3 regions of the Corynebacterium sp. NPDC060344 genome follow, and region 3 is predicted to be linked to each of the others. Evidence: predicted binding sites of a transcription regulator. Region 3 holds the regulator's gene; each other region holds the start of a gene.
The links. The regulator LexA, encoded in region 3, represses DNA repair genes until DNA is damaged. The targets are predictions, from matches to a motif close to CGAACANNTGTTCG.

Region 1 (10,027 bases), on a different contig from region 3:
GGGGTGGCGGACCTCGTCGCAAAGCTGATGACGCTGTCGGAGGAGATCGACTCCAACCTGGCGTCGGTGGCGGAGGTGCGGGAGCAGACCGAGGCGTTCATCGCGAACATCGTGCAGACCCCGAAGTCCCCGCGGCAGAAGAAGGACCTGCACTCGAAGCTGGAGTCCCCGCTGCGCGCCCAGCGCGACCGGCTGGCGCTGCTGCCGCTGGTCGGGGAGCTGCGGCGGCGCCACGAGGAGGAGGGGGCGGTGACCTTCGGCCGGCAGATGGCCATGGCCGCCCGGCTCGCCGACGGCATCGCGGAGGTCGGCGCGGCCGAGCGGCGGCGGTTCCGCGTGGTCATGCTCGACGAGTACCAGGACACCTCGCACGCCCAGCGCGTGCTGCTGCGCGCCCTGTTCGCGGGTACGGCGGTGACGGCCGTCGGCGACCCCATGCAGGCGATCTACGAATGGCGCGGGGCGACGGCGGCGAACCTCACCCGGTTCGTCACCGATTTCCCGCGCCCCGACGGCAGTGCGGCGGAGAAGAAGCAGCTGCTGACGTCGTGGCGCAACCCGTCGGCGGTGCTGGAACTGGCCAACGACGTCTCCGCCCGCGCGTTCGGCGCGGGCCCCCGTACCGTCGAGGAGCTCACGCCGCGCACGGGCGCGGGCCGGGGCACCGTGCGCCTGGCGCTGCACGCGACGGCCGACGACGAGCTGGCGTGGGTCGCCGACCACATGGCCGAGGAATTCCGGGCGGCGCGCGAGTCCGGCCGCCCGATCACCGCGGCGGTGCTGGTGCGCAAGAACAAGCACTCCAAGGCGGTGCTCGACGCGCTGTCCGCCGCCGGCGTGCCCGCGGAGATCGTGGGCCTGGCGGGGCTGCTGACGCTGCCGGAGATCCTCGACGTCATCGCCTGCCTGCGCGTGCTGGCCGACCCCGCCGACGACGCCGCGATGCTGCGCGTGCTCACGTGGCCGCGGTCCCCGCTCGGCGCGGCGGATATCGCCGCGCTCGGGCGCCGCGCCCGCCAGCTCGCCCGCTACGCCCGCGACGGGGAGGGGGAGGCGCCGGAGATCGACGGGCCCCTGTCCGCCCTCGACGCCGACCTGGAGCGGATCGCCCGGGAGCGCTCGACGCCGCCGACCGGCCTCGGCCACGCGGTGGCGGACCCCGCCTTGCGCGACGAGGGCGAGTCCGCGCCGGGCTACTCGGACGAGGGCCGCCGCCGCATCGGCGAGCTGTCGGCCGTGCTGCGCAACCTGCGGCGGTTCTCGCTGCGCAAGCCGCTGCCGGAGCTCATCGCCGACATCGAGGAGGCCTTCGGCATCCGCGTCGAGGCCGCCGCCGGCGGTGGCGCGGGCACCGTGCACCTGGACAGGTTCACCGAGGTCGCCGCGGATTTCTCCCGGCGCCTCGGCGGCGAGCTGCCGGCCTTCCTCGGCTACCTGGACCGCGCCGCCGCCCACGACAAGGGCCTGGAGCCCGGCAAGACCCGGATGAAGGGCGATCGCGTCGAGATCATGACCGTGCACAAGGCCAAGGGCCTCGAGTGGAACGTCGTGGCGGTGCCGCACGTGTGCGCCTCCGTCTACGACGAGGTCATGGTGGACACGTGGCTGACCAAGGCCCAGCTGCTGCCCTCCGATGCCGTCGGCGACGGCGAATCCGGCGATGGCGCGCCCGTGCTGGACACGTCGGACGCGGAGACCCAGGGCGAGTTGGCCGCCGCCCTCGACGAGCACAAGGCGCAGTACCGCGACGCGAAGGTCGCCGAGGCCGACCGCCTCTTCTACGTCGCCCTCACCCGTGCGGAGGACACGCTGCTGGTCTCCGGCAGCCAGCGGATGACGCCCGGCCGCAAGAAGCCCGACGGCCCCTCCGCGCATCTGACGTCCTTGCGCGCATTGCGCCCCGATGCCGTGGAGATCTGGGTCGACGAAGTCTCCGACGAGCCCCTGCCCATCCCCGACGCGGAAGGCGTCGTCTGGCCGGCCGCCCCCGACCGCGAGCGCCGCGCCGCCCTCGAGCGCGCGGCGGAACTGGTGAGGGAGAATCAAGCTCCAGCTCCACTGGACGGCGACATTTCCCGCCTCTGGGACGACGAGGTCTCCATCCTCCTCGAGGAGCGCCGCCGCGCCCGCGCCGAGTCGGTGTCGGTGCCCATGCCGGTGCAGCTGTCCACCAGCGAGTATCAGGCTTTGCGCGCCGATCCGGAGGCCTTCGCGCGCCGCCGCGCTCGCCCCTTGCCCTACAAGCCGAACCGCTTCGCGCGCCGCGGCACCGCGTTCCACGCCTGGCTGGAGAATCGCTTCGGCTCCGCGGCGTTGCTTGACGACGATGACCTGTTCGCCGGGGCGGACGACGACGGAGAGGTGGCGGACGTGGCCGTCGACACGCTCAAGGAGAAGTTCTCGGGGAGCCGATGGGCGGATCTGGCGCCGGAGTTCGTGGAGGAACCGTTCGACATCGGCGTCGGCGGGCGGCGCATCGTCGGCCGCATCGACGCGGTGTTCCGCATCGGCGGGGAGTGGATGGTCGTCGACTGGAAAACGGGGCGGCGGCCGGTGGGCGAGAAGGCCCGGCAGGCGGCGCTGCAGCTGGCGGTCTACCGCATCGCCTGGGCCGACCGGCGCGCGGCGGCGGGGGAGGACATCCGGCCCGAGGACGTGCGCGCGGCGTTCCACTACATCGCCGAGGACGTCACCGTGGAACCGGCCGGGCGCGATCTGCCCGACCGGCTAGAGTTGGACGAGGCGATGCGCGAGCTCGTCGCCGACACGACGACGAGGAAAGGTAGCTGACTGTGCGCGACAAGATCCGCGATCGGTTCGGCGCCGACATCGAGTTGGACGACCTCCCGGACCATGCCCTGCTGGGCGTCATCCGCATGCCCGAGGCCGCGCGGAGGGGGCCGTGGCGCCTGATCGTGCGGCGCCTGAGCTACGCGCTGGCGATGCTGCTCATCGCGGCGATCGTCGTCTACGCCGACCGCGGCGGGTACTCCGAGCACCTGACCTTCGTCGACGCCCTGTACTACTCGGCGGTGTCGCTGTCGACGACCGGCTACGGCGACATCGCGCCGGTGACCGAGCGGGCCCGCATCCTGAACATTTTGGTCATCACCCCGCTGCGCGTGGTGTTCCTGGCCCTTTTGGTCGGCACGACCCTGACGGTGCTGACGGAGGAATCCCGCCGGGCACTGCAGATCCAGCGTTGGAGGAAGCAAATGCGCAATCACACCGTCGTCATCGGCTACGGCACCAAGGGCCGCTCCGCCATCGCGGCGCTGCTCGCCGACGGCACGGACCCGTCGCAGATCGTCGTCGTGGACAAGGACCAGCACGCCCTCGACCAGGCGGCCGTGCGCGGCCTGGTCACCGTCCACGGGTCGGCGACGAAGGCCGACGTGCTCAAGCTCGCCGGCGTCCCGCGCGCCCGGTCCGTGGTCGTCGCCCCGAACAAGGACGACACGGCGGTGCTGGTGACGCTGTCGGTGCGCGAGATCGCCCCCGGCACGACCATCGTGGCGTCGGTGCGCGAGTCCGAGAACCGCCACCTGCTCACCCAGTCCGGCGCGGACCAGGTGGTCATTTCGTCCGAAACCGCCGGCCGCATGCTCGGCCTGGCCACCGTCACCCCGTCGGTGGTGGAGATGATGGAGGATCTGCTCAGCCCGGACGAGGGCTTCTCCGTCGCCGAGCGCCTGGTCACCGAGGAAGAGATCGGCGCCAACCCCCGCCACCTGGCCGACATCGTGCTGGGCGTCGTGCGCTCCGGCGAGCTGTACCGCATCGATTCGCCCGAGTGCGAGTCCGTCGAGCCGGGCGACCGGCTGCTCTACGTCCGCCGCGTGCTCAAGGAGGAAGCCGATCCGGATGCCGCAAAGTAACCCCGCATTCGGCGGGGCCGTCGCCCTCGACCCGGACCAGCTCGAAGCGGCGACGGCGCCGCTGGGCCCGGTGTGCATCCTGGCCGGCGCCGGCACCGGCAAGACCCGCACCATCACCCACCGCATCGACCACCTGATCCGCTCGGGTTTCGTCCAGCCGCAGAAGATCCTCGCCGTGACGTTCACGGCCAGGGCGGCCGGCGAGATGCGCGACCGCCTCACCGCGATGGGTTCGACGGGCGTCCAGGCCCGCACGTTCCACTCCGCCGCCCTGCGGCAGCTGCGGTACTTCTGGCCCCAGGTCGCCGGCGATCTGCCGTGGCGCCTGCTGGACAACAAATTCTCCGTCGTCGCCCGCGCCGTCCGCGCCACCGGGCTCGACTCCGGCAAGGAGACCATCCGCGACGTCATGGGCGAGATCGAATGGGCGAAAGCCTCGTTGGTGACCCCTGAAAGTTATGCGGGGGCCGTCGACAAGCGGGGCCGCGTGGCCCCCGTGCCCGCCGACAAGCTCGCGGCGGCCTACCGCACCTACGAGGACATGAAGACCTCGCCCGACGGCATGCTGCTCGACTTCGACGACCTGCTGCTGCACACCGCCGGCGCCATGGAGAACTCGCGGGCGGTGGCGGAGGAATTCCGCGCTCAGTACCGCAGCTTCGTCGTCGACGAGTACCAGGACGTCACCCCGCTGCAGCAGCGCGTGCTCGACGCGTGGCTCGGCGAGCGCGACGACCTCACCGTCGTCGGCGACGCCAACCAGACCATCTACTCGTTCACCGGCGCGACCCCGGAATACCTCATGGGCTTTTCGCGGCGCTTCCCCGACGCCACCGTCGTGCGCCTCCAGCGCGACTACCGCTCGACGCCGCAGGTGGTGCATTTGGCCAACGAGGTCATCGGCAAGGCGAAGGGCCGGCTCGCGGGTTCGCGCCTGCAGCTGATCGGCCAGCGCCCCGAGGGCCCCGAGCCGGGCTACACCGAATACGACGACGAACCGCAGGAGGCGCGGGTCGTCGCCAGGCAAATCCGCCGGCTCATGGATTCGGGCGTGCCCGCGTCGGAGATCGCGGTGCTCTACCGCGTCAATGCCCAGTCCGCCGTGTTCGAGCAGGCGCTGAGCGAAGCCGGCATCCCGTACCAGGTGCGCGGAGGCGAAGGCTTCTACCAGCGCCCCGAGATCAAGCAGGCCGTCGCCGAGCTGATCCGCGTGGCGCGGCGGCCCGACGTGGCCACCTCCGGCGACGGCACGGCCGGCACCACCGGCGAGACCCTGGTCGGCCGGAAACTGACCTCCATCGTGCGCCAGACGCTGGTGCCGCTCGGCCTGACCAAGGAGGAGCCCGAGGGCGCCCAGGCCCGCGAACGCTGGCAGTCGCTCGGCGCCCTGGCCGACTTGTGCGAGGAGCTCGTCCACGCCGACCCCGAACTGCGCATCGAGGGCCTTCTCGGCCAGCTGCGCACCCGCCAGCAGGCCAAACAGCCGCCGACGGTGCAGGGCGTGACGCTGGCCAGCCTCCACGCGGCGAAGGGCCTGGAGTGGGACGCGGTGTTCCTCGTCGGCCTGACCGACGGCAACATCCCCATCCAGCACGCGCTGAAGAAGGGCGACGACGCCCAGGAGGTCGAGGAGGAGCGCCGCCTCCTCTACGTCGGCGTCACCCGCGCCCGCGAGCATCTGGAACTGTCGTGGTCGCTGTCGCGGCAGGAGGGCGGGCGCCGCACCCGCCGCCGCAGCCGCTTCCTCGAGGGCCTCGATGTCCCCGGCCTGGCCACCGCCGCACCGCCGGCCCCGGCGAAGAAGAAGCCGACGCAGTGCCGCACGTGCGGCGGTCGCCTGGCCACGAACGCCGAGCGCATCATCGGCCGCTGCTCGGCGTGCCCCTCCGACGTCGACCCGCAGCTGGTGGAGACCATCCGCGCCTGGCGCGCCGAAACCGCCCGCGAGATGTCCGTGCCCGCCTACGTCGTCTTTTCCGACGCCACGCTCGCCGCCATCGCCGAAGCCCGCCCCTCCGAGCCGGCCGAGCTGCTCGCCGTGCCGGGCATCGGGCCCGTCAAATTCGAACGGTTCGGGGCGCAGTTGCTCGCGCTGATCGCGGCGTCGTAAAGCAACCATCGGTAGCGTGGGGCCATGCGAATCCACGTCATCGGAGCACATGGAAAAGTCGCGCTGCGTGCGCTGCCGCTGCTGGCGGCCGCGGGGCACGAGGTCGTCGGGGTGATCCGCAACCCGGATCATGCCGCGGAGATCGAGGCGACGGGCGCGGTGCCGCACGTCGTCGACGTCGAACGGCTCGACGAGGGCGGCTGGCGGGCACTGCTCGAGGGCACGGACCTGGTCGTCTGGTCGGCCGGCGCCGGCGGGGGCAGCCCGGAGCGGACGAAGCGCGTCGACGAGGTCGCGGCGATCGCGTCGATGGACGCCTGCCCGCGCGGGGCGGGGTACGTCATGGTGTCGTACTGGGGCGCCGGGCCCGATCATGGCGTGCCGGAGGACAATCCCTTCGTCCATTACGCCGACGCGAAGGCCGCGGCCGACGAGCATCTGCGCGGGTCGGGGCTGCGGTACGTGATTCTGAAGCCGGGCGCGCTCACCGAGGAACCCGCCGGCAACGTCCACGTCGGCGACGATTCCGAGGTCCCCGCCGACGTCGAGCGCACCACCGCCCGCGCGACCGTCGCCGCGATGATCGCGCATTGCGTGGGTCGCTTCGACGAGCTCGCGGGGGACGGCGGCCGCGAGATCGCCTTCCTCGACGGCGATGTCCCGCTCGGCGAGGCCGTTTCCGCCCAGTTGTAGCGTCGTTTCCGGGCCCGCATCCTGCCGCAGTTGCGGCGGGTGCGGGCCTTTCGCGTGCGTGCTTGACGACGGGATGGTGCGCAGGCTGTTCGGCCATGAGTAGAAGTCACGTTCGATCCAGTGGGGTGGAACATTGTACGGTGTGGGGTGGGATGATTGTGCGTGTACAGTGCGGAAAATCACCCAACGTTCACCTTTTGTTTGCTTCTTACGCGCTCGAACGCGTGTATGATCAATGGTGAAGCAGGGTAGATCAGGGCAGATCAGTTTCAGCGATCACGCGCAGAACCACTTTTGATCCGTACTCGCATTACCGGGGGAACCGACATGGCCTTCGACCATGACGCAGCCGATGAGCACGACGATCCGGACCACCACCACGACCAAGAGATACCCGCCCGACCCCGCAAAAGGTGGGTCACCGAACGCGACGAACCGGTGGCCGCCATCGGGCGGGTGCGCAACATCGCCGACGTCGACCTGTCCGTCGCCGTCACCCCGGATGGTGATGCCGACGTCGACTCCCACATCGCGTCCGTCGCCACGCGGTTGGGGCTGACCAGGCATTGGGCGGGAAGGCACTGCGACGTCGGCATGATGTTCGCCCGGATGCCGAAGGTCCTCGAGTTCGCCCGCTCCGGGGCGCTCCCGCATTTCCGGTTGGCCAAGATCGCCGATGCCATCATCGCGGTCTCGGACGACCACATTGCGCAGGTGGAGGAGCGGATCCTCGCGTATCTGCGTCCGACGAAGGATCTTCAGGCGCTGCCGGGGCCGAAGGTCTTCTCCCGACGGCTGCGCGAGATCGTCGAGGCCGTCGAACCCATTTCCACCCCGCCCGACGAGGAGGAGAAGAAGGCCCTGGAGTCGGAGTCGGTGTCCATCCTCAATGATGGCTGGGGCGACTTCGGGCAGATGGACGTGTGGATGCGCAAGGACCGCCTCGCCGAGTTCGAGGCCACCCTCCGCGCCATCCGCGACGCGAAGATCAAGGCCGGCGAGGACTGCACCCTCGCCGACGCTCTCATGGCCATGTCCCGCGGCGATTTCGCCGGAGCGAAGGTGACCATGAACGTCTACGCCGATGCCAATGCGACCCTCGACGGTGACGGCGGCGGGGATGGGAGTGGCGAGCTGCGCCTCTGGCTCGACGGCGCCGGCTGGTTGCCCAAGTACCTGACCCGGCAATGGCTCGAGCGCTGTGAGGACGTCCGTTTATCGGCCGATTCGCAGGTCGACGGGTATGTGCCCAGTGATGCTCAGAAGGCGCGGGTGCGTGCCCGCGATGGCGGCTGCCGATTCCCGGGGTGTGATGTGCCGGCGCACAGGTGCCAGATCGACCACGTCATCAATTACGACCCCGACGCGTCTGGTGCGGCATTCGTCGCCGGCGACGGCTCGAATCAGCTCGGCGTGACGGCGACGTGGAACTTGCAGTGCCTGTGCCAGCATCACCACAACCTCAAGACCAGCCGCCACTGGAACGCCGTGATGAACGACGACGGTTCGGTGGACTGGTTCGACCACACCGGCTCCGCGTTCGCGACGTCGGTGCCGCACGGTCCGATCGCGCACATCAAGCGGCAGACCTTCGATCAGCGGGCCACCCGGTTGGCGACGACCATCCACGGGGACAATCTCCGCCGGATGCGCGCCGAGGCGGACGCCGCGGCGGCCATGCAGCGCGCGGAAGTGGACGCGGCACTGCGGAAGTACACCCGTGACCTCGCCGAGTATGAGCGGGCGATGGCCGAATACACCGCCGGTCCGCTCAATGATCCGGATCCGGAGGTCGCCGAAGAAGCGCGGTGCATGGCCGATGCCGCCGATGACGGGTGGCCGGCCGCCGATGACTCGGTATGGGATCCGGGTTGGGAATCCCGATCGTGGGGAAGTCCCAATGAGTTCGGCCACTCCGGCACTCCCGGTCAAACGTCCCGGTCGTGGTTCGGGTGGACCGCCGATGAAGATCCCGACGCCGATGCGTTCTGGAGAGTCTCGCCACCAGAATCCGCGGAGCGCCGCCGGCCGATGCACCGGGCGTCGATCGATGCCGACCCGGGTTCCGCACCGGTACCGCCCGTGCCGCCGGACCCGCACACGAACTTGGGCTCGGACTCGGAGGTCCCGTTTTAGTGGGCAGCTACCCACCGTCGCCGATGCGGGAACTGGCGGACCAGGCGGCTTCGGCATGCCCGATGGCGAGGTCGAGGGCATCGGCGCAGGCGCGCAGCTCCTCGGCCACCGCATCGGCGGCCTCTGCGGGGGTGATCACCGACGAATCGTCGACGGTCAGCGAACCCCGATCCCACACCTCGGCCGACGCCACCAACTGGCGGACCTGGTCGACGATGCCGGACAACCCCTCGTGGGTCATCCCCACCTGGCCGTACAACTCCTGCGGACGCATGCCGCAGACGCTACCGCGCCCCGCCCAACCCCACCATCTCGGGATAATGCTCCGCGATCACCTGCCGATACGGCGCCGGCGCAGACAACTGCGACAACACGGCGACGGCACCGGCGAGGATGCGGTGGATCATGATGTACCGCTTCGGCATCCCGAACTTCCGGCCCAACTTCGACTGCGGCGACGACGGATCCATGAACGGCCCCATCACCCGCTTCAACCACGCCACCGTGAACACGAAATCATCCTGCGACAACGGCTCCGCGAAAGGCAGCAAAAAGGCCTCGACCTCCTCCGGCGTCAGATCCTTCTCCCGGCCACCGGTGACGTAGCCATGACGGACCGCCAAATCCAGCAGATCCTCCCTGCGCCCATCCACCACGGCGGCGACCAACTCGATCAACGGCCGCGGCAGACCCTCGGGCACGTGGATGCAGGCGCCGAAGTCGATGACGGTGAGGACGCCGTCGTCGGAAAGCAAGAAGTTTCCCGGATGCGGGTCCGTGTGCATCCTCTGCACCAGCCCGGGGGAGGCGAACTCGAAGACCGTCAGCGCCTCCGCGGCCCGCGAGCGCTGCTCCTCGGTGCCGTGGTCGATGATCTCGCCGAGCCGCACGCCCTCGACCCACTCGCTGACCAGGACCTTCGGAGACGACGCGTAGACCTTGGGCACGTGCAGCCGCGGCTCCTGGCCCTGCCCGAACGCGGTGTGGAAGGCGCGCTGGTGGTCCGCCTCGATGCGGTAGTCGAGCTCGTCGAGGACGTTGTCGGCGATCTCGTCGACCAGATCCGACATGTTCATTCCGTCCTCGAGCTGCTGGAGGATGGGGGTGATCATCTTCAATTGGCGCAGATCCGCCCGGATCGCCTTGTCCGCGCCCGGGTACTGCACCTTCACCGCCACCGGCGACCCGTCCGACCACACCGCCTTGTGCA
Region 2 (10,027 bases), on a different contig from region 3:
TGGTCGGGTGGGCGAAGAGATCGTGAACGGTGGCGTGCTCGACGACGCGGCCGTTTTCCATCACCGCGACGTGGTCGGCGATGGCGCGGACCACCGACATCTCGTGGGTGATCAGCACGATGGTCACGCCGAACTTCCGGTTGACCTCGCGCAGCAGCTCGAGGACGTCTGCGGTGGTCTCGGGGTCGAGGGCCGAGGTGGCCTCGTCGGCGAGCAGCAGCGACGGGTTCGTCGCCAGCGCGCGGGCGATGCCGACGCGCTGCTTCTGGCCGCCCGACAGCTGCTCCGGGTAGGAGCCGCCGCGGTCGCCGAGGCCCACGAAGTCGAGCAGCTCGGCGACGCGGGCCTTGCGCTCGGCCTTGCCCATGCCCGCCAGCTCCAGCGGGTAGGCGACGTTGCCGGCCACCGTGCGGGAGGTGAACAGGTTGAACTGCTGGAAGATCATGCCGATGTCCCGGCGGACCTCCCGCAGCTGCTTCTCCTTGAGCCCCGCGATGTCGGTGCCGTCGAGCAGCACCTCGCCGGAGGTGGGCGACTCGAGGCCGTTGATCAGGCGGATCAGCGTCGACTTGCCGGCGCCGGAGTATCCGATGACGCCCAGCACGCCGCCCGGCTCCACGGCGACGGTGACGTCGTCGAGGGCGCGGGTCACGTTCTTGCCGGAGCCGAAGACCTTGGAAACGCCGCGCAGCTCGACGCGGGTGCCGGACTTCGCGGAAGCGGAGCCGGCGGTGGCGTCGAGCTGGGAGGCGGTGCCGGAATTACTCGGCATCGGGGTTCTCGCGGGCGTCCTTCTCGGCGGCGTCGAGGATGGCCTCGAGGTCGGCGACGGGGCGCGTGACCGGGATGGAGGTGCCGCGGGAGTCGCGGGCGACGGCTTCGGTGACCTCGTCGCTGTGCCAGATCTCGGCGAGCTTCTTCAGCTGCTCGTTGTCCTTGTTGGCCTGGGTCGTGGCGAAGACGTTGATGTACGGCTCGGCGGCGGCGTCGTTCGGGTCGTCCTTGAAGATCGCCGAGTTCGGGTCGATGTCGGCGCGATCGAGGAAGGTGTTGTTGATCACGGCCGGGGTGCCCTCGCCGTAGGCGGCGGGGGTCTGGGCGGCGTCGATCGGGGTGACGGAGACGCGGGAGTTCTCGGCGTCGATGTCCAGCGGGGTCGGGTTGGCGGAGTCGCCCTTCAGGGCGATGAGGCCGGCCTTCTCCAGCACGCTCAGGGCGCGGCCCTGGTTGGTGGAGTCGTTGGGGATGACCACCTCGGTGCCGTCGGCGATGTCCTCGACCTTGTCGCCGCCCTGCCAGTACAGGCCCAGCGGGACGATCTCGGTCGACGCGATCGGGGTGAGGTCGGAGTCGGCGCCGACGTTGTACTGGGCCAGGTACTTGATGTGCTGGAACAGGTTGACGTCGAGCTCGCCCTCGTCGAGGGCGGTGTTCACCGGCGGGTACTCGGTGAAGGGCACGATCTCCATATCGATGCCGGCTTCGTCGGCCTTCTCCTCGAAGACCTTCCAGGCCTCCTTCTCGAAGTCGGTCGTGCCGATACGGATGGTGTCGCCTTCGGCGAGCGGCTCGGCGGGCTCGTCGTTGCCGCAGGCCACCAGGCCGGTGGCCGCGAAGGCCAGGGCGACGGCGCCGGCTGCGAATCGTCGCAATGCCATGTGCTTCTCCTTGCAGTGGGGGCCCGTCGCGCGGTTCGCGAATAGACCAAGCTGTCTTGTTGTGGGATCAGCGTAGCACCCTGGGCGGATCGAGTGGAAAGTGGCGTTCATCGGGCCGGCTCCGGGAAGGCTCGCCGGCGGTGTGCTTTCTGCTTTGCGACGGCCGCCCAGCGGCCGATAGAATCCCTTCGACCTGGCATGTTCGAATGAGTGTTCGCGTTTATCCGCGCCCGGGTCTACCGTGTGGGCCATGAGCGTGTGGAGGGGTTCCGCGGGAGGCATCGGCGAAGGCGCCGATGCTGGCGTCGGTGCTGGTGCCGGCAATGGCGACGGCGCAGACGCCGGTGCCGCCGGGTCGCGCCGTGACGGCCCCCTGAGCTGGTCGCGCATCGAGCGGATCCTGTCGGGCAAGTCGGTGGGGAAGCTCACGCCGGGCTACGGCATGAACGGGCAGCGGAGGTCGGGGGCGAGTGATGGTCGGGGAGCTGGTGGTGGAGCTGCGGATGGGGAAGCGAATGCCCGGTCGAATGCGGTGGCGGGCGCCGGTGGCGTCGATCTGCACTGCCGCTCCAGCTATTCCTTCCTGCACGGTGCGTCCGATCCGGCGGATCTGGTGGACGATGCCGTGCGGCTGGGCCTGACGGCGCTGGGCATCGCCGACCGCGACGGGCTCTACGGCGTCGCGCGGTTCGCCGAGTCCGCGGCGGAGGCCGGGCTGGACACGATCATCGGGGCGGAGCTGTCCCTGCCGCAGGCGCCGCTGACCGTGCTGGCCCGCGGGCCGGAGGGTTACCGGCGGCTCAGCCACGCCATCAACGACGCGCTGATGTCCGGCGGGGAGAAGGGCGTCGCGCGGTATCCGGGGCTGGAGGAGCTGGCGCGGGCCGCCGGCGGGCAGTGGCAGGTGCTGGCCGACGTCGCCTGGCTGCCGCATCTCGCGGATCTGGTGGGGGCGTTCGGTGCGGAGCATGTGGCGGTGGATCATCACGCGGACCTGACCCCGGCGGCCGCCGATGCCCAGCGCGACCTGGCCGCGGCGGCCGCCGAGCATGGACTGCGGCAGGTGGCGGGCGCGGCGGCGACGGCGGCGACGCCGTCGGATGCGCGGGTGGCCGGGGCGAAGCATGCGCTGGCGCAGCGCGAGTCGCTCGACGACCACGAACCGAAGCTCCCGCCGACCGGTGGCTCGTGGCTGCGCTCCGGCGCGGAACTGGAGGCCATGTTCGGCCACCTGCCCGGTGTTCTGGAGGCCACGGCGCAGGTGGCGGCGGAGTGCGCGTTCACCCTCGACCTCATCGCGCCGAATCTGCCGGCGTGGGACGTGCCGGAGGGCCACGACGAATCCTCGTGGCTGGCCCACATCGCCCGGGAGGGCGCGCTGCGGCGCTATGGTCCGGCCGCCGGGTTGGGTGAAGGTTTGTGTGAAGAAGTGGGCGAAGAGATGGGCGGAGCCCCCGGCGGGGGCGGTGCACCGGACGTCGTCAAGCAAGCTTGGAGCCAGCTGGAACGGGAACTGGCCGTGATCGATGAACTGGGGTTTCCGGGGTATTTCCTCATCGTCCACGACATCTGCGAGTTCTGCCGGCGCGAGAACATCCTGGCGCAGGGGCGCGGCTCGGCGGCGAATTCGGTGGTGTGCTTTGCGCTGGGCATCACCAACGTCGACCCGATTTCGGCGGGGCTGCTGTTCGAGCGGTTCCTGTCGCCCGAGCGCGACGGCCCGCCCGACATCGACCTGGACATCGAATCCGGGCGGCGCGAAGAGGTCATCCAATACGTCTACGGCCGCTACGGCCGCGACAACGCCGCCCAGGTGGCCAACGTGATCACCTACCGGCGCCGCGGTGCGCTGCGCGACGCCGCCCGCGCGCTGGGGCACGCGCCCGGCGTCATCGACGCATGGGTGAACAAGACCGCCGAACCGCCGGGCCAAGTCGCCGAACTGGCCGAAGGGCTGCGCGGGCAACCCCGCCACCTGGGCATCCACTCCGGCGGCATGGTCATCTGCGACCGGCCCATCGCCGACGTCGTGCCCGTGGAATGGGCGCGGATGGACAACCGGTCGGTGGTGCAGTGGGACAAGGACGACTGCGCGGCGGCCGGGCTGGTGAAGTTCGACCTGCTGGGGCTGGGCATGCTCGAGGCGATCCACCACTGCATCGACCTCGTGGCCGAACACCACGGCCGGACCGTGCGGCTGTGGGAGATCGACGTGGCGGAAAAGGCGGTCTACGACATGCTCTCGCGCGCCGACGCCGTCGGGGTGTTCCAGGTGGAGTCGCGCGCGCAGCTGGCCACGCTGCCGAGGCTGCGGCCGCGGGAGTTCTTCGACCTCGTCGTCGAGGTGGCGCTGATCCGCCCCGGCCCCATCCAGGGCGGCAGCGTGCACCCGTACATCCGCCGGCGCAACGGGCTGGAGAAGGTGACGTACGACCATCCGGTGCTGGAGAAGTCGCTGGGCAAGACGCTGGGCATCCCGCTGTTCCAGGAGCAGCTGATGCAGGTCGCCGTCGACGCCGCCGGCTTTTCCGGGGCGGAGGCCGACTCGCTGCGCCGGGCGATGGGCGCCAAACGCTCGGTGGAGAGGATGGAGGCGCTGCGCACCCGATTCCTCGACGGCCTGCGCGAGACCAACGGCATCGTCGGCGAGGTCGCGGACCGGTTGTGGGACAAGATCGTGGCGTTCGCGGCCTACGGCTTCCCGGAATCGCATGCGCAGTCGTTCGCGTCGCTGGTGTATTTCTCGGCGTGGTTCAAGCACCACTACCCGGCGGAGTTCTGCGTCGCGCTGCTGCGGGCGCAGCCGATGGGCTTCTATTCGCCGCAGTCGCTGGTCGCCGACGCCCGCCGCCACGGGGTCGGCTGCGACGGCCCGGACGTCAACGTCTCCGGCGTGGAGCCCGACTGCCCGGGCGGCCGGATCCGGCTGGGGCTGGGGTCGGTGGCGGGGCTTGGCGACGCCGCCGCGCAGCGCATCGTCTCCGCACGCGGCGGCGCCGGGGAAGCCTCCGGCGCTTTCCGCACCGGCCCCTTTGCCGACGTCGCCGATTTGGCGCGCCGGGCGTCGCTGACCGTCGCCCACGTCGAGGCCCTGGCCAGGGCGGGGGCGCTGGAATGTCTGGGCATGGATCGTCGTCAAGCATTGTGGGCGGCCGGCATCGCCGCCACGGAACACGAGGGCATGCTGCCCGGGCTGACGGTGGCCTCCGCGCCGGCGCTGCCCGGCATGACCGAATTCGAGCTGGCCGCGGCGGACCTGGCGGGCACCGGCGTCACCCCGGAGGAGTACCCCGTGGCGCGGCTGCGCGGGGAGCTCGACGCGCTCGGCGTGGTCCCGGCGGCGGGGCTCGGGGCGGTGGAGGACTCGTCGCGGGTGCTGGTGGCGGGGATCGTCACCCACCGGCAGCGGCCGGGCACCGCCGGCGGGGTGGTGTTTTTGGGGATGGAGGACGAAACCGGGCTGATGAACGTCCTGTGCACCCCGGGGCTGTGGAACCGGTTCCGCACCATCGCCACCACCGAACGGGCGCTGGTGGTGCGCGGCATCGCCCAAAACGCCTCCGGGGCGGTGACCATCGTCGCCGACAAGCTCACCCCGCTGCGCGACGCCGTCGCCGCGCCCGTCGTCGCCGGGCGCAGCCGGGACTTCCGGTGACGCGGGCGCCCCGGGCGCCACGGGCGCAATCCAGGGGCGCAGCGCCGCCGCCTCCGGGGGCTTTCCTATGATCGGCGGGTATGCGGCACACCTACGGCTCCTCACTCGCGCCCGACGGCAGCGCGATCGCGTACGTCGTGCGCGAACGCGGCTACCCGAAGGCCGTGCAGGTGGCGCTGACCGACGACGGCCTCGGCGACGAGCGGACGGTGAAACTGCCCGTCGACGGCCCCGTCACCCGCGTGCTGCATTCGCCCGATGCCCGCTGGATCGCCTGCGAGGTCTCTCCGCTGGGCACCGAGCGCCTGGAGACGTGGCTGGTGTCCACCGACCCCGCCGTGCCCGGGGCCAAGCGCCTGCAGCTGTCCGGCGACGCGAAGACGACGCTGGTGGAATGGGACCGCGACAAGCTGGCCATGGACGCCGTCGCCGCCGACGGCATCACCGAGGGCCGCCTGGTCGACCCCGTCACCGGCGACTACACGGTGCTCGACCGGCGCACCGACTCGCTGCTGGTCTCCGCCGAGGCCGGCCATGCGCTCATGCGCGTCGGCCCCCGCGGCAGCCGCGAGCTGCTGCTGGTCAAGCCCGACGGCACGTGGCTGCCGCTGCTGCGCCCCGAACCCGGCGCGATGACCGACGCCGGCACGATCCTGCGCGAGGAGACCACCGCCGCCGACGGCCGCGTGACCGTCATCGTGTGCTCCGACCATTCCTCCGACCGCCGCCGCGTGCTGCGGGTGGCCGTCGACGGCCGGGAGGTCACCGCCGAGGAGATGGTGGGCAACGCGGATTCGGACGTCGACGAGTTCGTCATCAGCGAGGACCTGTCCACCGCCGCCGTCCTGTGGAACACCTCCGGCGTTTCCCTGCTGGATCTGCTGACCCTCGGCGAGGACCAGAAGGTGCTGGTCCGCCGGTCGGTTGAGCTTCCCGGCATGGTCGCCTCGGATTTGTCCATCACCGATGACGGCGAGCTGCTGTCGCTGACGGTGGAGGGCCCGAATCTGCCGCCGACGGTGGAGATCATGCGCACCAGGACCGGCAAGATCGAGCCGATTAACGTCGACCGCACGCGCCGCATCGCCGAGCGCGCGCAGGAGAACTACATCCCGGAGCTGGTCCACTTCACCGCCCGCGACGGCCTGGAGTTGTCGGGCTGGCTCTACCACGGCGAAGGCGACGACGCCGCGGGCCCGCAGCCGGTGTACATCCACCTCCACGGTGGCCCGGAGCTGCAGTCGCGGCCGGTCAACCACGATATTTTGACCACGCTGGTCGACTCCGGCGTCACCGTCTTCACCCCGAACATCCGTGGTTCGTCGGGTGCGGGCCGGCCGTTCCTCCACGCCGACGACCGCTACGGGCGCTTCGCCGCCATCGACGACGTCGCCGACACCGCCCGCTTCCTCGTCGACACCGGCATCGGCGACCCGGACCGGCTGGCGCTGGGCGGCCGCAGCTACGGCGGTTTCCTGTCGCTGCTCGTCGCCGCGCGCTACCCGGAGCTGTTCAGCGCCGTCGTCGACGCCTGCGGCATGACCAGTTTCGAGTCCTACTACGGCTCCACGGAGCCGTGGCTGGCGTCGGCGGCGTACCCGAAATACGGCTACCCGTACCACGACGCCGAGCTGCTGCGGCAGGTCTCGCCGCTGAACCAGGCCGGGAACATCACCGCCCCGGTGCTGTTCATCCACGGCGAGTGGGACACCAACGTCCCGGAGCGCGAGTCGCTGCAGATGCGCGACGCCCTCGGCGCCCGCGGCGTGCCCACCGAGTACCTGCAGGTTCCCGGCGAGGGCCACAAGTACGCCAAGCCGAAGAGCCGCCGCCTCATCGCCGCGGCGCTGCTCGACTTCCTCGGCCGTCATGGGCTGGTGACCACGCCGAACCTGTCGCTCCTCGATGCCCGCATCGCCGAGATGAAGGCCGGTGCCCCGGGCGTCGACGATTAGCCGGGGCCGGCTCGCCTTGCCCCACCCCACCCGCCCACTCGCTAACCCACCTCGAATGTCTTAACCCACCCGTTAAAACGGGCCATTTTCGCCATTCGAGGTGGGTTTACCGGGGAGGGGTCGGTGGCGGGCCCAATTGAGTCTAGGCCGCGAGCGCCAACGCCGAATTGGACCTGGCTGGCTTTTGGCACCCGCCCCGCGGCGTACCCTTTCCCACCGTGACCGCTTCTCCCGAATCCGCCAATACGACCAGCACTGCCAGCACCACCAGCACCGATCCCACGAGCACGGCCCCCTTTTGCCACGTGCTCTTCGCCAGCCCGCAGATCCCGCCGAACACGGGCAACGCGATCCGCATGTGCGCGGGCACGGGCGCGGCGCTGCATCTGGCGGAGCCGCTGGGCTTCAACTTCGACGAGAAGCACGTCCGCCGCGCGGGCCTGGACTACCACGATCTCGCGGAGGTCCACGTCCATCCCTCGCTCGACGCGGCGCTCACGGCGCTGGTGGGCCCGGCTTCTCGGATGCTTGACGACGGCCACGGGGACGGCGGCGTCGCAAAGCAGCCCGGGGAAATGGAAGGTGCGCGGCGCGTGTTCGCGTTCACGGCGCACGGGGAGAAGTGGCACACCGACGTCGACTACCGGCCCGGGGACGTGCTGCTGTTCGGGCCGGAGCCGACGGGATTGCCGGAGGAGGCGCTGGCGGACCCGCGGGTGACGGAGCAGATCCGCATCCCCATGATCCCGGGGCGGCGGAGCATGAACCTGTCCAACGCGGCCGCCGTGGCGGCGTACGAGGTGTGGCGGCAGATGGGTTTCCCGGAAGGGAAGTAAAGGCGGGGCCCGGGAGGGAAGTGACGGTTTTCCGGATCGGCTTTGCCATACTGGGAGCCATGACGGCGACGAAGCTTGACGGCAAACTGTATCGCGACGAGATTTTCCAGGATCTCGCCGCCCGGGTGACGAAACTGAAGGAAGCCGGCGTGACGCCGGGCCTGGCCACCGTGCTGGTCGGCGACGACCCGGGCAGCCACTCCTACGTGAAGATGAAGCACCGCGACTGCGAGCAGATCGGCGTCTCCTCGATCCGCCGCGACCTGCCGGCGGAGACGTCGCAGGAGGAGCTCGAGGCGGTCATCGCCGAGCTCAACGCCGACGACGCCTGCACGGGCTACATCGTGCAGCTGCCGCTGCCGAAGCACATCGACGAAAACCGCATCCTGGGCCTCATCGACCCCGACAAGGACGCCGATGGCCTGCACCCGGTGAACCTGGGCAAGCTGGTGCTCAATGAGCCGGCGCCGCTGCCGTGCACGCCGAATGGGTCGATCCACCTGCTGCGCCGCTTCGGCGTGGAGCTGGCCGGCGCGAAGGTGTGCGTCATCGGCCGCGGCGTGACGGTGGGCCGGCCGATCGGCCTGATGCTCACGCGCCGCAGCGAGAATTCCACGGTCACGCTGTGCCACACGGGCACGAAGGATCTGGCGGCGGAGACGAAGCAGGCGGACATCATCATCGCGGCGGCGGGCAAGCCGCACATGCTCACGGCGGACATGGTCAAGCCGGGTGCGGCGGTGCTCGACGTGGGAGTGTCCCGCCTCGACGGCAAGCTCGCGGGCGACGTGCACCCCGATGTCTGGGACGTCGCCGGGGCGGTCTCTCCGAACCCGGGCGGCGTCGGCCCGCTCACGCGCGCCTTCCTGGTGCGAAACGTCGTCGAACGCGCCGAGCGCCTGGCGGGTCTGTAGGGGGTTTGGCTTGACGACGCCGCCCCGCAACCGCCCACCCCGTCGCCCCGAAGGCGGCGCGGTGCGGTTCGGCGCGCGCGAAATCGCCAGGAGGGCCGACCGGGGTGATCTGCCGGATCCGATGGTCAACCCGCATTCGCCGGATGAGCCGGCGCCGGGGGAGAAGTGGCCGGATCGCATCCGGTGGCTGCTGTACGGGCTGCTGTTCTTCGGCCTGGGCGCGGCGGTGGTGTTCCTCGGTTTGGAGCGGTGGCGGCGGGCGACGTTCATGCTCGGCGTGACCATGATGTACCTGGGCGTGATCCGGCAGTACCTGCCCGATTCGCTGCTGGGCGTGTTCAGCGTCCGGTCGAAGAAGTTCGACCTGTGGTTCTGCCTTCTCGTCGGCGGCGCCATGGTGTTCCTGGCCAGTTCCGTCGACGCGCTGGGGAGCTGACGTGGCCGCCGGGCGGGTGCCGCTGATCGCGTACACGTGGCTGGCGTGCGTGCTGGTGCCGGTGGCCGTCTTCGTCATTTCCTCGGGCGCGCCCATCGACGACACGGCCGTCATGATGGTGATGTACATGTGGCTGCCGTCGTTCGTGCTGGGCAACGGCATGCTGGCGGTCTACCTGGGGCAGGTCCCGCCGCGCGTCGTGCGGCCGCTGCGCTGCCTGCTGATGTGGGTGTTCGTCCTCATCTTCCACGCGACGTTCATCCTCGGCGCCGTCATGCGCATCGAACGCGAGATCGCGGGGCTCGCGGCGAAGGCCGCGTTCCTGGCCACCGTCGTCGCCTACGCCGCCTCCATGCTGGTGGTGGTGCGGGCGATCAGGGCGGGCCAGGCGTCGTAAAGCGGGCGGGACCTAGACGTCGGCGGACAGGAAGCCGCGGACGATGCCGTCGACGCGCTCGAACTCGGTGAGGAAGCCGTCGTGGCCCGTCGCCGACTCGATCTTCTCCAGCCCCATGCAATTGCCCAGGTTGCGGGCCAAATGCTCCTGCTGGTGGAAGGGGTAGAGGATGTCGG
Region 3 (10,027 bases):
AAGGTCGGGATCACGGAGTCGCGGATGTGATCGTGCTGGCCGTCGGCGTTGAGGCCGGACGTCGGGCCGAGGGTGGAGTCGGAGGCGGGCGAACCGGCGTCGCCAAGTGCACCGGCGGTGCCGATGATGGCGACGGTGGCCAGCGGCGAGAAGCCCATTGCCGTGCACAGCGGGACGTAGATGGCGGTGATGATCGGCAGCGTCGAGAACGACGACCCGATGCCCATGGTGACGATGAGGCCGACCATCAGCATGGCGAACGCGGCGGCGGCCTGCGAGCCGGAGAACATGTCCGCGGAAGCCTCGACGAGCGGCTCGACGTCGCCGGTCTCCGTCATGACGGCGGCGAAGCCCTGCGCGGAGATCATGATGAAGCCGATGAGGGCCATCATTTTCATGCCGGCGGTGAAGACGTCATCGGCCTGGCGCCAGTTGACGCCGCCGGTGATCATGAACACCGCCAGGCCGCCGAGGGCGCCGATGAGCAGGGAGTCGGCCTCGAAATCGGTCGACTGCATCCACACCTGGATGGCGAAGGTGACGAAGATGGCGACCAGCGCGATGATGATCTTGCGCTTCTCGATCGGCTTCGCCGCAGCGCGCGTCATCGTGCCCACGGCCGCGGAATCGCCCGCGGCATCCGGGTCGGCGGAACCGGCCGGGGCGGTGGGAACGGCACCCGCGTCGGCCAGTGCCTTGTCGGCGTACTTGCGCGGCTTGCGGTAGGTGAAGAACAGCGCGACGAGCAGGCCGGCGAACATGCCCGCGGCCGGGATGCCCATGGCCTGCAGGATGTTGATGCCGGCGGTGTCCATGCCGGCGAGCTCGATGTTGCCGAGCAGGATGTCGTTCAAGAAGATCGAGCCGAAGCCCAGCGGGATGAACATGTAGGTGGTCACCAGGCCGAACGTCAGGGCGCATGCGGCGGCGCGGCGGTCGATGTTCAGCTTGTTCATCACGACCAGCAGCGGCGGGACGATGAGCGGGATGAACGCGATGTGCACCGGGATGAGGTTCTGCGACAGGATCGCCATCAGCGTGAAACCGCCGAGCAGCGACCACTTGACCACGCCCACGGCCTTGGCGTTGTCCTCCGGATCCTTGCCGGTGACCGCACCGATGATCTTGTTGGCCAGCAGCTGCGGCAAGCCGGACTGGGCGACCGCCATGGCGAAGGCGCCGAGCAGCGCATAGCTCAGCGCGATGCGGGCACCGCCGGACAGGCCCTCCTGGAACGCCACCAGCGTCCCATCGAAGCCGAGGCCGCCGAGGAGACCGCCGACGAGCGCGCCGATGAACAGCGCCAGGACGACATGGACGCGCGATATCGCGAGGACGAGCATCACCAACACGGCGATCAACACGGAGTTCATGAGAAAAACCTTAAGCGACCCTCGCCGCCGTGCACGCATCGGTCGCCCCCGCGTGCCAGTGAGATTGCTAACGCCGCCAGCGGCTACCCTTGGCGGCAACCATGTCTCAGCAGAAACAGAACCCGGACCGCGGCAATCGCGGTGGCCGGCGGCGCGGTCGCCGCTCCCCCGGCGCCCGCGACAATCAGCGCGACAACGCCACGCCCCGCGGGGACCACCGCGACAACCACCGCGGCGATCACCCGCACGTGGACAAGCGGCCCATCTACGCCCGCCTGGACGGCGTGACCTTCGCCGAGGCCCGCAGCTTCCGCCGCCGCCTCAAGCGCGCCTCGGCGCCGAATGCCATCCACGCCATCGCGGAGGACATCGAGCTGGCCCGCCTGCGCGTCGAAGAGCGCCGCGAGTCGATCCCGCAGATCACCTACCCGGCCGCGCTGCCGGTGTCGGCGCGCCGGGACGACATCGCAGAGGCCATCGCGAACAACCAGGTCACCGTCATCGCCGGCGAGACCGGCTCGGGCAAGACCACGCAGATCCCGAAGATCCTGCTCGACCTGGGCCGCGGCGTGCTGGGCAAGATCGGCCACACGCAGCCGCGCCGCCTGGCCGCGCGCACCGTCGCCGAGCGCATCGCCGACGAGCTGGGCGAGAAGATCGGCGGCCACGTCGGCTATGCCATCCGCTTCGACGACCGCGTCGGCCGCGACACCTGCGTCAAGCTCATGACCGACGGCATCCTGCTCGCGGAGATCCAGCGCGACCGGCTGCTGCTCGACTACGACACGATCATCATCGACGAGGCCCACGAGCGCAGCCTCAACATCGACTTCCTGCTCGGCTACCTCAAGCGTCTGCTGCCCAAGCGCCCGGACCTGAAGGTGATCATCACCTCGGCGACGATCGACCCGGAGCGTTTCGCGGAGCATTTCGCGGGCGCCGACGGCACGCCCGCGCCGATCATCGAGGTTTCCGGCCGCACCTACCCGGTCGAGGTCCGCTACCGCCCGTTGACCGTCGAGGAGACCGTCACCCGCAAGAACGGCCAGACCGAAACGCGGGTCACCGACATCGACCAGATCGACGGTGTCGTCGACGCCTGCCGCGAGCTCATGCGGGAGGGCGACGGCGACATCCTGGTCTTCTTCTCCGGCGAGCGCGAGATCCGCGAGGCCGCCGAGGCCATCGACGGCCAGAAGTGGCGCGGCGTCGAGGTCCTCCCCCTCTTCGGTCGCCTGTCCAATGCGGAGCAGCACCGGGTCTTCGGGCCGCATGCTTCTCGACGCATCGTCCTGGCAACCAACATCGCCGAAACGTCGCTGACGGTGCCGGGCATCCATTACGTGGTGGACACCGGCACCGCCCGCATTTCGCGCTACTCCACGCGCACGAAGGTCCAGCGCCTGCCGGTCGAGCCGGTGAGCCAGGCCAGCGCCAACCAGCGTTCGGGCCGCTGCGGCCGCGTCGCCGACGGCATCGCCATCCGCCTGTATTCCGAAGATGACTTCCTGTCCCGGCCGGAGTTCACCGATCCGGAGATCCAGCGCACGAACCTGGCTTCGGTCATCCTGCAGATGGCCAATCTGGGGCTTGGCGACGTCGCCGCCTTCCCCTTCGTCGACGCCCCCGACCACAAGGCCATCCGCGACGGCGTGCAGCTGCTCGACGAACTCGGTGCCCTGGCCGCTGCGGAGGGCGACGCCGGGACGTCGTCAAGCGAACTTTCCCTGACCCCCACCGGCCGCGAGCTGGCGCGCATCCCCGTCGACCCGCGGCTGGCGCGGATGCTGGTGGAGGCGCACGTCAACGGTGCGCTCAAGCCCGTCACCGTCGTCGTGGCGGCGCTGAGCCTGCAGGACGTGCGCGAGCGGCCGCTGGAAAAGCAGGCGCAGGCCGACCAGGCGCATGCGCGGTTCAAGGACGCGACCAGCGACTTCCTGTCCTACCTCAAGCTGTGGGAGCACCTGCAGGACAAGCGGCGGGAGCTGTCGGGCAACCAGTTCCGCAAGATGTGCCAGCGCGAGTTCCTGCACTACATGCGGGTGCGCGAGTGGCAGGACCTGATCCGGCAGCTCAACCAGGTCGTCGCGGATCTGGGGTGGAACTGGTCCGTGGAGGGCAACGAGCCGTCGCCGGACGCCATCCACCAGTCGCTGCTGGCCGGCCTGCTGTCGCAGATCGGCGTGCGCGAGGGCGAGGGCAAGGAGTTCACCGGCACGCGCAACACCAAGTTCCTGGTGCACCCGGCGTCGGCGCTGTCGAAGAAGCCGCCGCGCTGGGTGATGGCGGCGGAGATCGTGGAGACCTCGCGCACCTTCGCCCGCGACGCCGCGCGCATCGAGCCGGCGTGGGTGGAGAAACTGGCCTCCCACCTGCTCAAGCACCAGTACTCGGAGCCGCATTGGTCCACCAAGCGCGGCGCGGCGATGGCGTACCAGAAGTCGACGCTCTACGGCGTGCCCGTGGTTGTCGACCGTGCCGTGCCGTACCACCGCGTCGACCCGACGGCGGCGCGCGAGATGTTCATCCGCCACGCGCTCGTCGACGGCGAGTGGACCACCCACCACAAGTTCTTCGCCGACAACCGGGCGAAGCTGGAGGAAGCCGCCCAGATCGAGGACAAGGCGCGCCGCCGCGGCATCGTCGTCGACGACGACACGCTCTACGCCTTCTACGACGCCAAGATCCCCGAGACCGCGACGACCGGCGCCAATTTCGACCGGTGGTGGAAGAAGACGTCAAAGTCCGAGCCGGAGCTGCTCGACTTCGACCCGCATGCGCTGGTCAACCCCGATTCGCATGACGTCGACGCCGCCGCGTTCCCCGATCTGTGGCAGCAGGGCACCCTCGATTTCCGCCTGTCCTACCGCTTCGAGCCCGGCTCCGACGACGATGGCGTGACCCTCCACGTCCCCGTTCCCCTGCTGGCCGGACTGCGCGACGAGGGCTTCGACTGGCTCGTCCCCGGCCTGCGCCAGGAGCTGGTGGAGTCGCTGATCCGCACGCTGCCGAAGGCTTCGCGACGGTCCGTCGTCCCCGCCCCCGACTTCGCATCCAGGGCGCTGGCGTCCATGACGCCGTATGCCCGGCCGCTGCGCGAGTCGCTGGCCGACGCCCTGCGCCAGCTCGGCGGGTCCGGGATCAACGCCGGCGACTTCGACGTGTCCAAGTTGCCGCCGCACCTGCGGTTCAACTTCGCCACCGTCGACCGCCGGGGGAAGATCACCGACCAAGACAGGGATCTGAAGGCCCTGCAGCACCGGCGCGCCGGCCAGGTGACCACGGCGGTGTCGAAGGCCGCCGGGTCGTCGGAGCATGCCGCGGTGAAGGAGTGGACGGCCGACAATCTCGGCGCCGTGCCGGAGACCGTGGAAAACACCGTCGACGGCCAGAAGGTCACCGCGTATCCCACGCTGGTGGCCACGAAGGACGGCGTGGCCGTCAAGGTCGTGCCCACGGAAGCGCAGGCCAAGGCGTCGCTGGTCACGGCGACGCTGACCATGTTGCTGCGCGATTGCACCGTGCAGGCCAAGTCGATGGTCAAGGGCCTGCCGCTGCAGCAGCGCGTGGCCGTCGATGCGTGGCCGCATGGTGGTGCCGAGGGGCTCGTGGAGGATTGCCGCGTCACCGTCGTGCGCGATCTGATGATGGGAGCCGGCGGTCCCGTGCGCGATCCGGAGGAGTACGCAAAGCTCCGCGACGCCGTGAAGCCGCAGGTCCCCGGCCAGGTGCGCCAGCTCGTGGTCGGCATGGCCAAGGCGCTGCCGGCGTATCACCGCGTGGTGTCGCAGCTGAACGAGTGGGACGGCCCGGCCATCGACGACATGCGCGCGCAGCTGGAGTTCATGCTGCCCAAGGGCGCGGTCGCCCGGCACGGGTGGGCGAACCTGCGCCATCTCCCCCGCTATCTGGAGGCGATGGAGGTGCGCTTGGCGGACATGGCCACCGATCCCGACCGCGATGCAGAGCTCGAGGATGAGGTCGCCGAGGTCAACGAGCACCTGGCCGCGCGCCTGGCGAAGCTGCCGGAGGCGCGGAAGAAGTCCGCGGCCGTCCGGGACATCGGTTGGATGATCCAGGAGTTGCGGGTGAGCTTGTTCGCGCAGCGCCTGGGCACGGCGCGCACGGTGTCGCCGCAGCGGGTGAAGAAGGCCATCGACAAGCTGCGGTAGCCGGTGACCGTGCCCGGACTGCGCGTCTTACGTGCGGTCGTGGCGAAGCGACAGGATCTCGTTTTCGAAGTCCTGCGCCGAGCTGAACGACTTGTACACCGACGCGAAGCGCAGGTAGCCGACTTCGTCGAGGTCTCGCAGCGGTTCGAGGATGGCCAGCCCGATGTCGTTGGAGTCCACCCGCGGGGTGCCCTTGGACCGGAGGGTTTCCTCCACTTGCTGGGCGAGCAGTTTCAGCGCTGCTTCGGGGACCTCGCGCCCCTGGCATGCCCGCCGCACGCCGCGGATCACTTTGTCGCGGCTGAAATCTTCGACGACTCCGTCGCGCTTGACGACGATCAGCTGCGACCGCTCTAGCGTGGTGAATCGTTTGCCGCACGCCAGACACTCGCGCCGGCGGCGGATGGTCATTCCATCGTCGATGAGACGGGAGTCGATGACCTTGGTTTGGTCGTGGTGGCAGAACTGGCAATGCACGTCGTCGAGCATACGGTGCCCGCGCCCCACGCCCCTACTGCTGGTGAGCGGCGCCGACGTAGGTCGGGGCCGGTGCCGTCTCCGGGGCGGGCGCGCCCATCCCGGAGAAGTGCAGCATGAGGCCGAACACGGCGCCGACGCCGGCGACGACGGCCATCGAGGTGCGCGTGCGGCGCACCCCCTGCACCGGGCCGCGGACGGCCGAACGACCGTCGCGGACGTGCCCGATGTTCGAAACCCCGTGGGTGGGCGCAGAAGTGAGGGCCGTTCGTCGTGTGTTCGGACGGCGCGACGCGCCCGAAACACCGCCGGGGCGACCGTTCGACGGACGACGGGTCGTACGGACCCGCGTTCGATCCGTCGCGGCACCCGTTCGAACATCGGCGGCGGCGCGACGACGCCGCACGGCGGTTCGGGCAGCCGGGCGAACCGCAGCAGCATCGTTCTCGAGCCACGAGGGAACCTGATCCCCGGACTCCGTGGAGTCCACGTCATGCCAGTTCAGGGTGGCGGTGCGGTAGTCTTCGATAAAAGCGGTCATCGGTTGGTTCCTTCCATCCGGTTACTCGCGAGCATCATACGAAACGGTTTCGAAAATCCCGGTCGCGGTCACTGCACGAATGTTCGACTGCGTTGCTGTGTTCGATTTATATCACCGCCCCCGGATCCCGTCCAGACATGGGGGCAAAAACTTCGAACAGTTGTGCCACCCCCGCACGATTTGGTGTAGGGTCGTGTTCGAACGGCAGGCACGAGCGAGGCAGGTCCGATCGCGCGCATGGCCGATCGACCTGAGCACGACGACATCGAGCACCGGGGCACCCGAGCCCCGTGCACCCGAGCATTAGTCACCCGAGCACTACGCAACCGAGCACGACCGAACCCGGTGGGAGTGGAAACATGGCCGATAAGAAGCAGCCGCACAAGAACACGTTGACGGACCGACAGAGGCGCATCCTGGAGGTCATCCAGGACGCGGTGTCCCTGCGGGGCTACCCGCCGAGCATCCGGGAGATCGGTGACGCGGTCGGGCTGAACTCCACGTCGTCGGTGGCCTACCAGCTCAAGGAGCTGGAGAAGAAGGGCGCGCTGCGCCGCGATCCCCACAAGCCGCGTGCGGTCGACGTCCGCGATCTGAAGCAGAAGCTCGACAACCACGCCGGCAAGCCGGGCCCCAAGCCGAAGTCGGCGTCGGTCCCGGTCGTGCCGGAAGGCGCCACCGCCCCGACGTATGTGCCCATCGTCGGCCAGATCGCCGCCGGCAACCCGATCCTGGCAGAGCAGAGCATCGACGAGCACATGGCGGTTCCCGCAGAGCTCACCGGTCCGGGCGAGCTGTACATGCTCCGCGTCGTCGGCGAGTCGATGGTCGATGCCGGCATCTTCGACGGTGACTGGGTCGTGGTGAAGTCGCAGCAGACGGCCAACAACGGCGATTTCGTCGCGGCGATGATCGACGGCGACTCGGACAGCGAGGCCACGGTCAAGGAGTGGCACGAGGATCGTTCGGGCAAGTGGCTGCTCCCCCACAACGACGCCTTCGAGCCGATTCCGGTCGACGGTGGGGTGACCATCCTCGGCCGCGTCGTCAGCGTCCTGCGCCGTCTCTGATCCACCACCCGAGAAGGGGCCCGAGCACCATGTGCTCGGGCCCCTTCTCATGCATTCGGTGCGCCAGCCAGCATGTGGTGCGCGAGCCAGGCCTCAGGCCCCGCTTCCACCGCGCGCACAGGTTGGCGGGGAGCAAGCCGGGGAAGCCCCCATTCAATCTCAGAGTTTTCGCGGCCGTGAATCCGGCCTCAACCTGCAGGAGATTGAATTCTTGACCCCCTATTTCTTCAAGCTCAGAGTCCGCGTGCCCCTCGGAAAGGGCGCGAAAACCCTGAGATTGAATTGATGGGTCGATTCCAACTGAATTCAGCGACCATCCATGCATTCACGGCCCCACGCGGCGGCGCGGGACGTCCGTGACGAGCCTCGACGGCCACGGTGAGCCGCGACGTGGACCGCTACCCCAGGCCGAAAACGGAGCGCGCGGCTACTCCAGGCCGAAGACGGAGCGCACCGCGGCGCGAGCGGCATCGGCGTTCGGCGCATCCAACGCCGCACGAGCGGCGTCGGCACACTGGGCGGCGGTGACCTCGGCGAGCTGGGCCCCCACGCCCGGCAGCGCCGTCGCGGCCGCCGACAGCGAGTTCACCCCGAGGCCCACGAGCACGCAGGCCAGCAGCGGATCGGCCGCGGCTTCGCCGCACACGCCGACCGGGGTGCCGGTGAGCTTGCCGGACCGGCACGTCATGTCGATCAACCGCAGCACCGCCGGCTGCCACGGATCCGTGAGGTACGCCAGGTGCGGCGACAGGCGGTCGGCGGCCATCGCGTACTGGGTCAGGTCGTTGGTGCCGATGGAGACGAAGTCGAGAACCTTCATCAGATCGTGGCTCATCAGGGCCGCGGCGGGAATCTCGATCATCGCACCCGGCGTCAGGCCGCGTTCGCGGCAGAGCCCGGCGAACCACTCGGCCTCTTCCAGGGTCGCCACCATCGGCGCCATCACCCACGTCGGGGCCTCCGCTCCGCGGCCCGCCTTCGTGCCGGCCAGTGCGATGGCGTCGAGCTGGCGTTCCATGAGCCCCGAGTTCGACCGCGAAATGCGCAGGCCGCGCACGCCCAGCGCCGGATTGTCCTCGTCGCCGAGATTGGCGAAGGCGATCGGCTTGTCGGAGCCCGCATCGAGCGTGCGCACGACGATCTTCGACTCCGGGAACGCCTTGAGCACCGTGGCGTAGATGTCCGCCTGATTCTCCACCGTCGGTTCCGTGGCCGCCGACAGGAAGCAGAGCTCGGTGCGGAACAGGCCGATGCCCTCGGCCGCGCCGTCCGCGGCGATGCGCGCGGCATTGCCGTCGCCGACGTTGGCCAGCAGCTGCACGTGTTCCCCGTCGGCGGTGCGCCCCGGACCCGACCACGCCGCGATCTTGTCGGCCATCCGCGCGGCCTCGTCCACCGCCGCCTGCGCGACCGCCGGGTCGGGGTCGGCGGTGATCTCCCCCTTGGCGCCATCCACCAGCGTCAGGGTCCCCTGCTCGATGACGCGCAAGCCCGCGCCCGCCGCCACCGCGCACGGCACGCCCAGCTGCCGGGCGATGATCGCCGTGTGCGACGTGGGCCCGCCCAGCGTGGTCACCATCGCCACGAACAACTCCGGGTCCAAGGTGGCGGTGTCGGCGGGCGACAGGTCGTCGGCAAGCAAGACCGACGGCTCGATCACGGCCGGCAATCCCGGCTCGTCCTCGCCGCGCAATTCCGCGATGACGCGATCGCGGATGTCCTCCAGGTCCGTGGTGCGCTCGGCCATGATCCCGCCGGCGGCCTTGAACATCTCCACGAACTTCTCGATCGCCGCCATCGTCGACGACTCCGCGCCCACCCCGGCCTTGATCGACTTCACCGCGGCCCGGTGCCACCCGCGGTCCAGCGTCAGCTTCGAGGTGGCCAGGAGCACCTCGGCCGCGTTGCCCTCGGCACGGCCGGCGCGGGCGGCCAACCGCTCGGACACCGCCGCGGCCGCCGCCCGGAAGCGCTCGATCTCGGCCTCGGCGTCGCCGGCATGCGGCTCGCCCTCCGGCGGCAGCGCGGGACGCGGCCGCACCCACACGGCGGGCGCATACCCCACTCCCGGGACGACGGCGGTGGCCTTCAACGTGGTGGACGACGGCATGGGCTCTCCTGGACTACGGAATGGATCGATTCACCCGCTGCGGGCGAGGCCCGAACGGAAACTCCTTGCGCAAAATCTTACTCCACATTTCCCACATTGAAACCCAATTCTCGCTTGACTTTCCAACATATTCGGGCATGATTGGAGGGAGCCGAGTGTGTGGTCGCGGCGCCAGCCGGAATCGGTTACGTCCAGGCCACCACACGTAAATACCGCCCCACCCCGGATCGCAGAATCGGGCAATCGACACCCGATTGGGCTTGATTCGGCCCAAACGCAGGAGA

Region 1: the regulator LexA is predicted to act here: its motif matches at 6,899-6,912, upstream of ACFWGD_RS05580 (HNH endonuclease signature motif containing protein).
Region 2: the regulator LexA is predicted to act here: its motif matches at 1,862-1,875, upstream of ACFWGD_RS05010 (error-prone DNA polymerase).

The regions. Positions count from the first base shown of each region.
Region 1 is NZ_JBHXCS010000003.1:133,622-143,648, forward strand. It holds gene ACFWGD_RS05560 (UvrD-helicase domain-containing protein) at 1-2,790, shown strand, start outside; gene ACFWGD_RS05565 (potassium channel family protein) at 2,793-3,878, shown strand; gene ACFWGD_RS05570 (ATP-dependent DNA helicase UvrD2) at 3,865-5,988, shown strand; gene ACFWGD_RS05575 (NAD(P)H-binding protein) at 6,013-6,681, shown strand; gene ACFWGD_RS05580 (HNH endonuclease signature motif containing protein) at 7,009-8,817, shown strand; gene ACFWGD_RS05585 (hypothetical protein) at 8,825-9,091, opposite strand; gene ACFWGD_RS05590 (ABC1 kinase family protein) at 9,102-10,027, opposite strand, start outside.
Region 2 is NZ_JBHXCS010000003.1:1,107-11,133, forward strand. It holds gene ACFWGD_RS05000 (methionine ABC transporter ATP-binding protein) at 1-772, opposite strand, end outside; gene ACFWGD_RS05005 (MetQ/NlpA family ABC transporter substrate-binding protein) at 762-1,658, opposite strand; gene ACFWGD_RS05010 (error-prone DNA polymerase) at 1,909-5,313, shown strand; gene ACFWGD_RS05015 (alpha/beta hydrolase family protein) at 5,394-7,268, shown strand; gene ACFWGD_RS05020 (tRNA (cytidine(34)-2'-O)-methyltransferase) at 7,487-8,104, shown strand; gene ACFWGD_RS05025 (bifunctional methylenetetrahydrofolate dehydrogenase/methenyltetrahydrofolate cyclohydrolase) at 8,164-9,018, shown strand; gene ACFWGD_RS05030 (DUF3017 domain-containing protein) at 9,029-9,454, shown strand; gene ACFWGD_RS05035 (hypothetical protein) at 9,456-9,851, shown strand; gene ACFWGD_RS05040 (homoserine O-acetyltransferase) at 9,864-10,027, opposite strand, start outside.
Region 3 is NZ_JBHXCS010000001.1:151,187-161,213, forward strand. It holds partial or broken gene ACFWGD_RS00705 (Na+/H+ antiporter NhaC family protein) at 1-1,034, opposite strand, end outside; partial or broken gene ACFWGD_RS00710 (hypothetical protein) at 1,173-1,412, opposite strand; gene hrpA (ATP-dependent RNA helicase HrpA) at 1,475-5,545, shown strand; gene nrdR (transcriptional regulator NrdR) at 5,573-6,022, opposite strand; gene ACFWGD_RS00725 (hypothetical protein) at 6,057-6,200, opposite strand; gene lexA (transcriptional repressor LexA) at 6,923-7,633, shown strand; gene ACFWGD_RS00735 (phosphoenolpyruvate--protein phosphotransferase) at 8,061-9,743, opposite strand.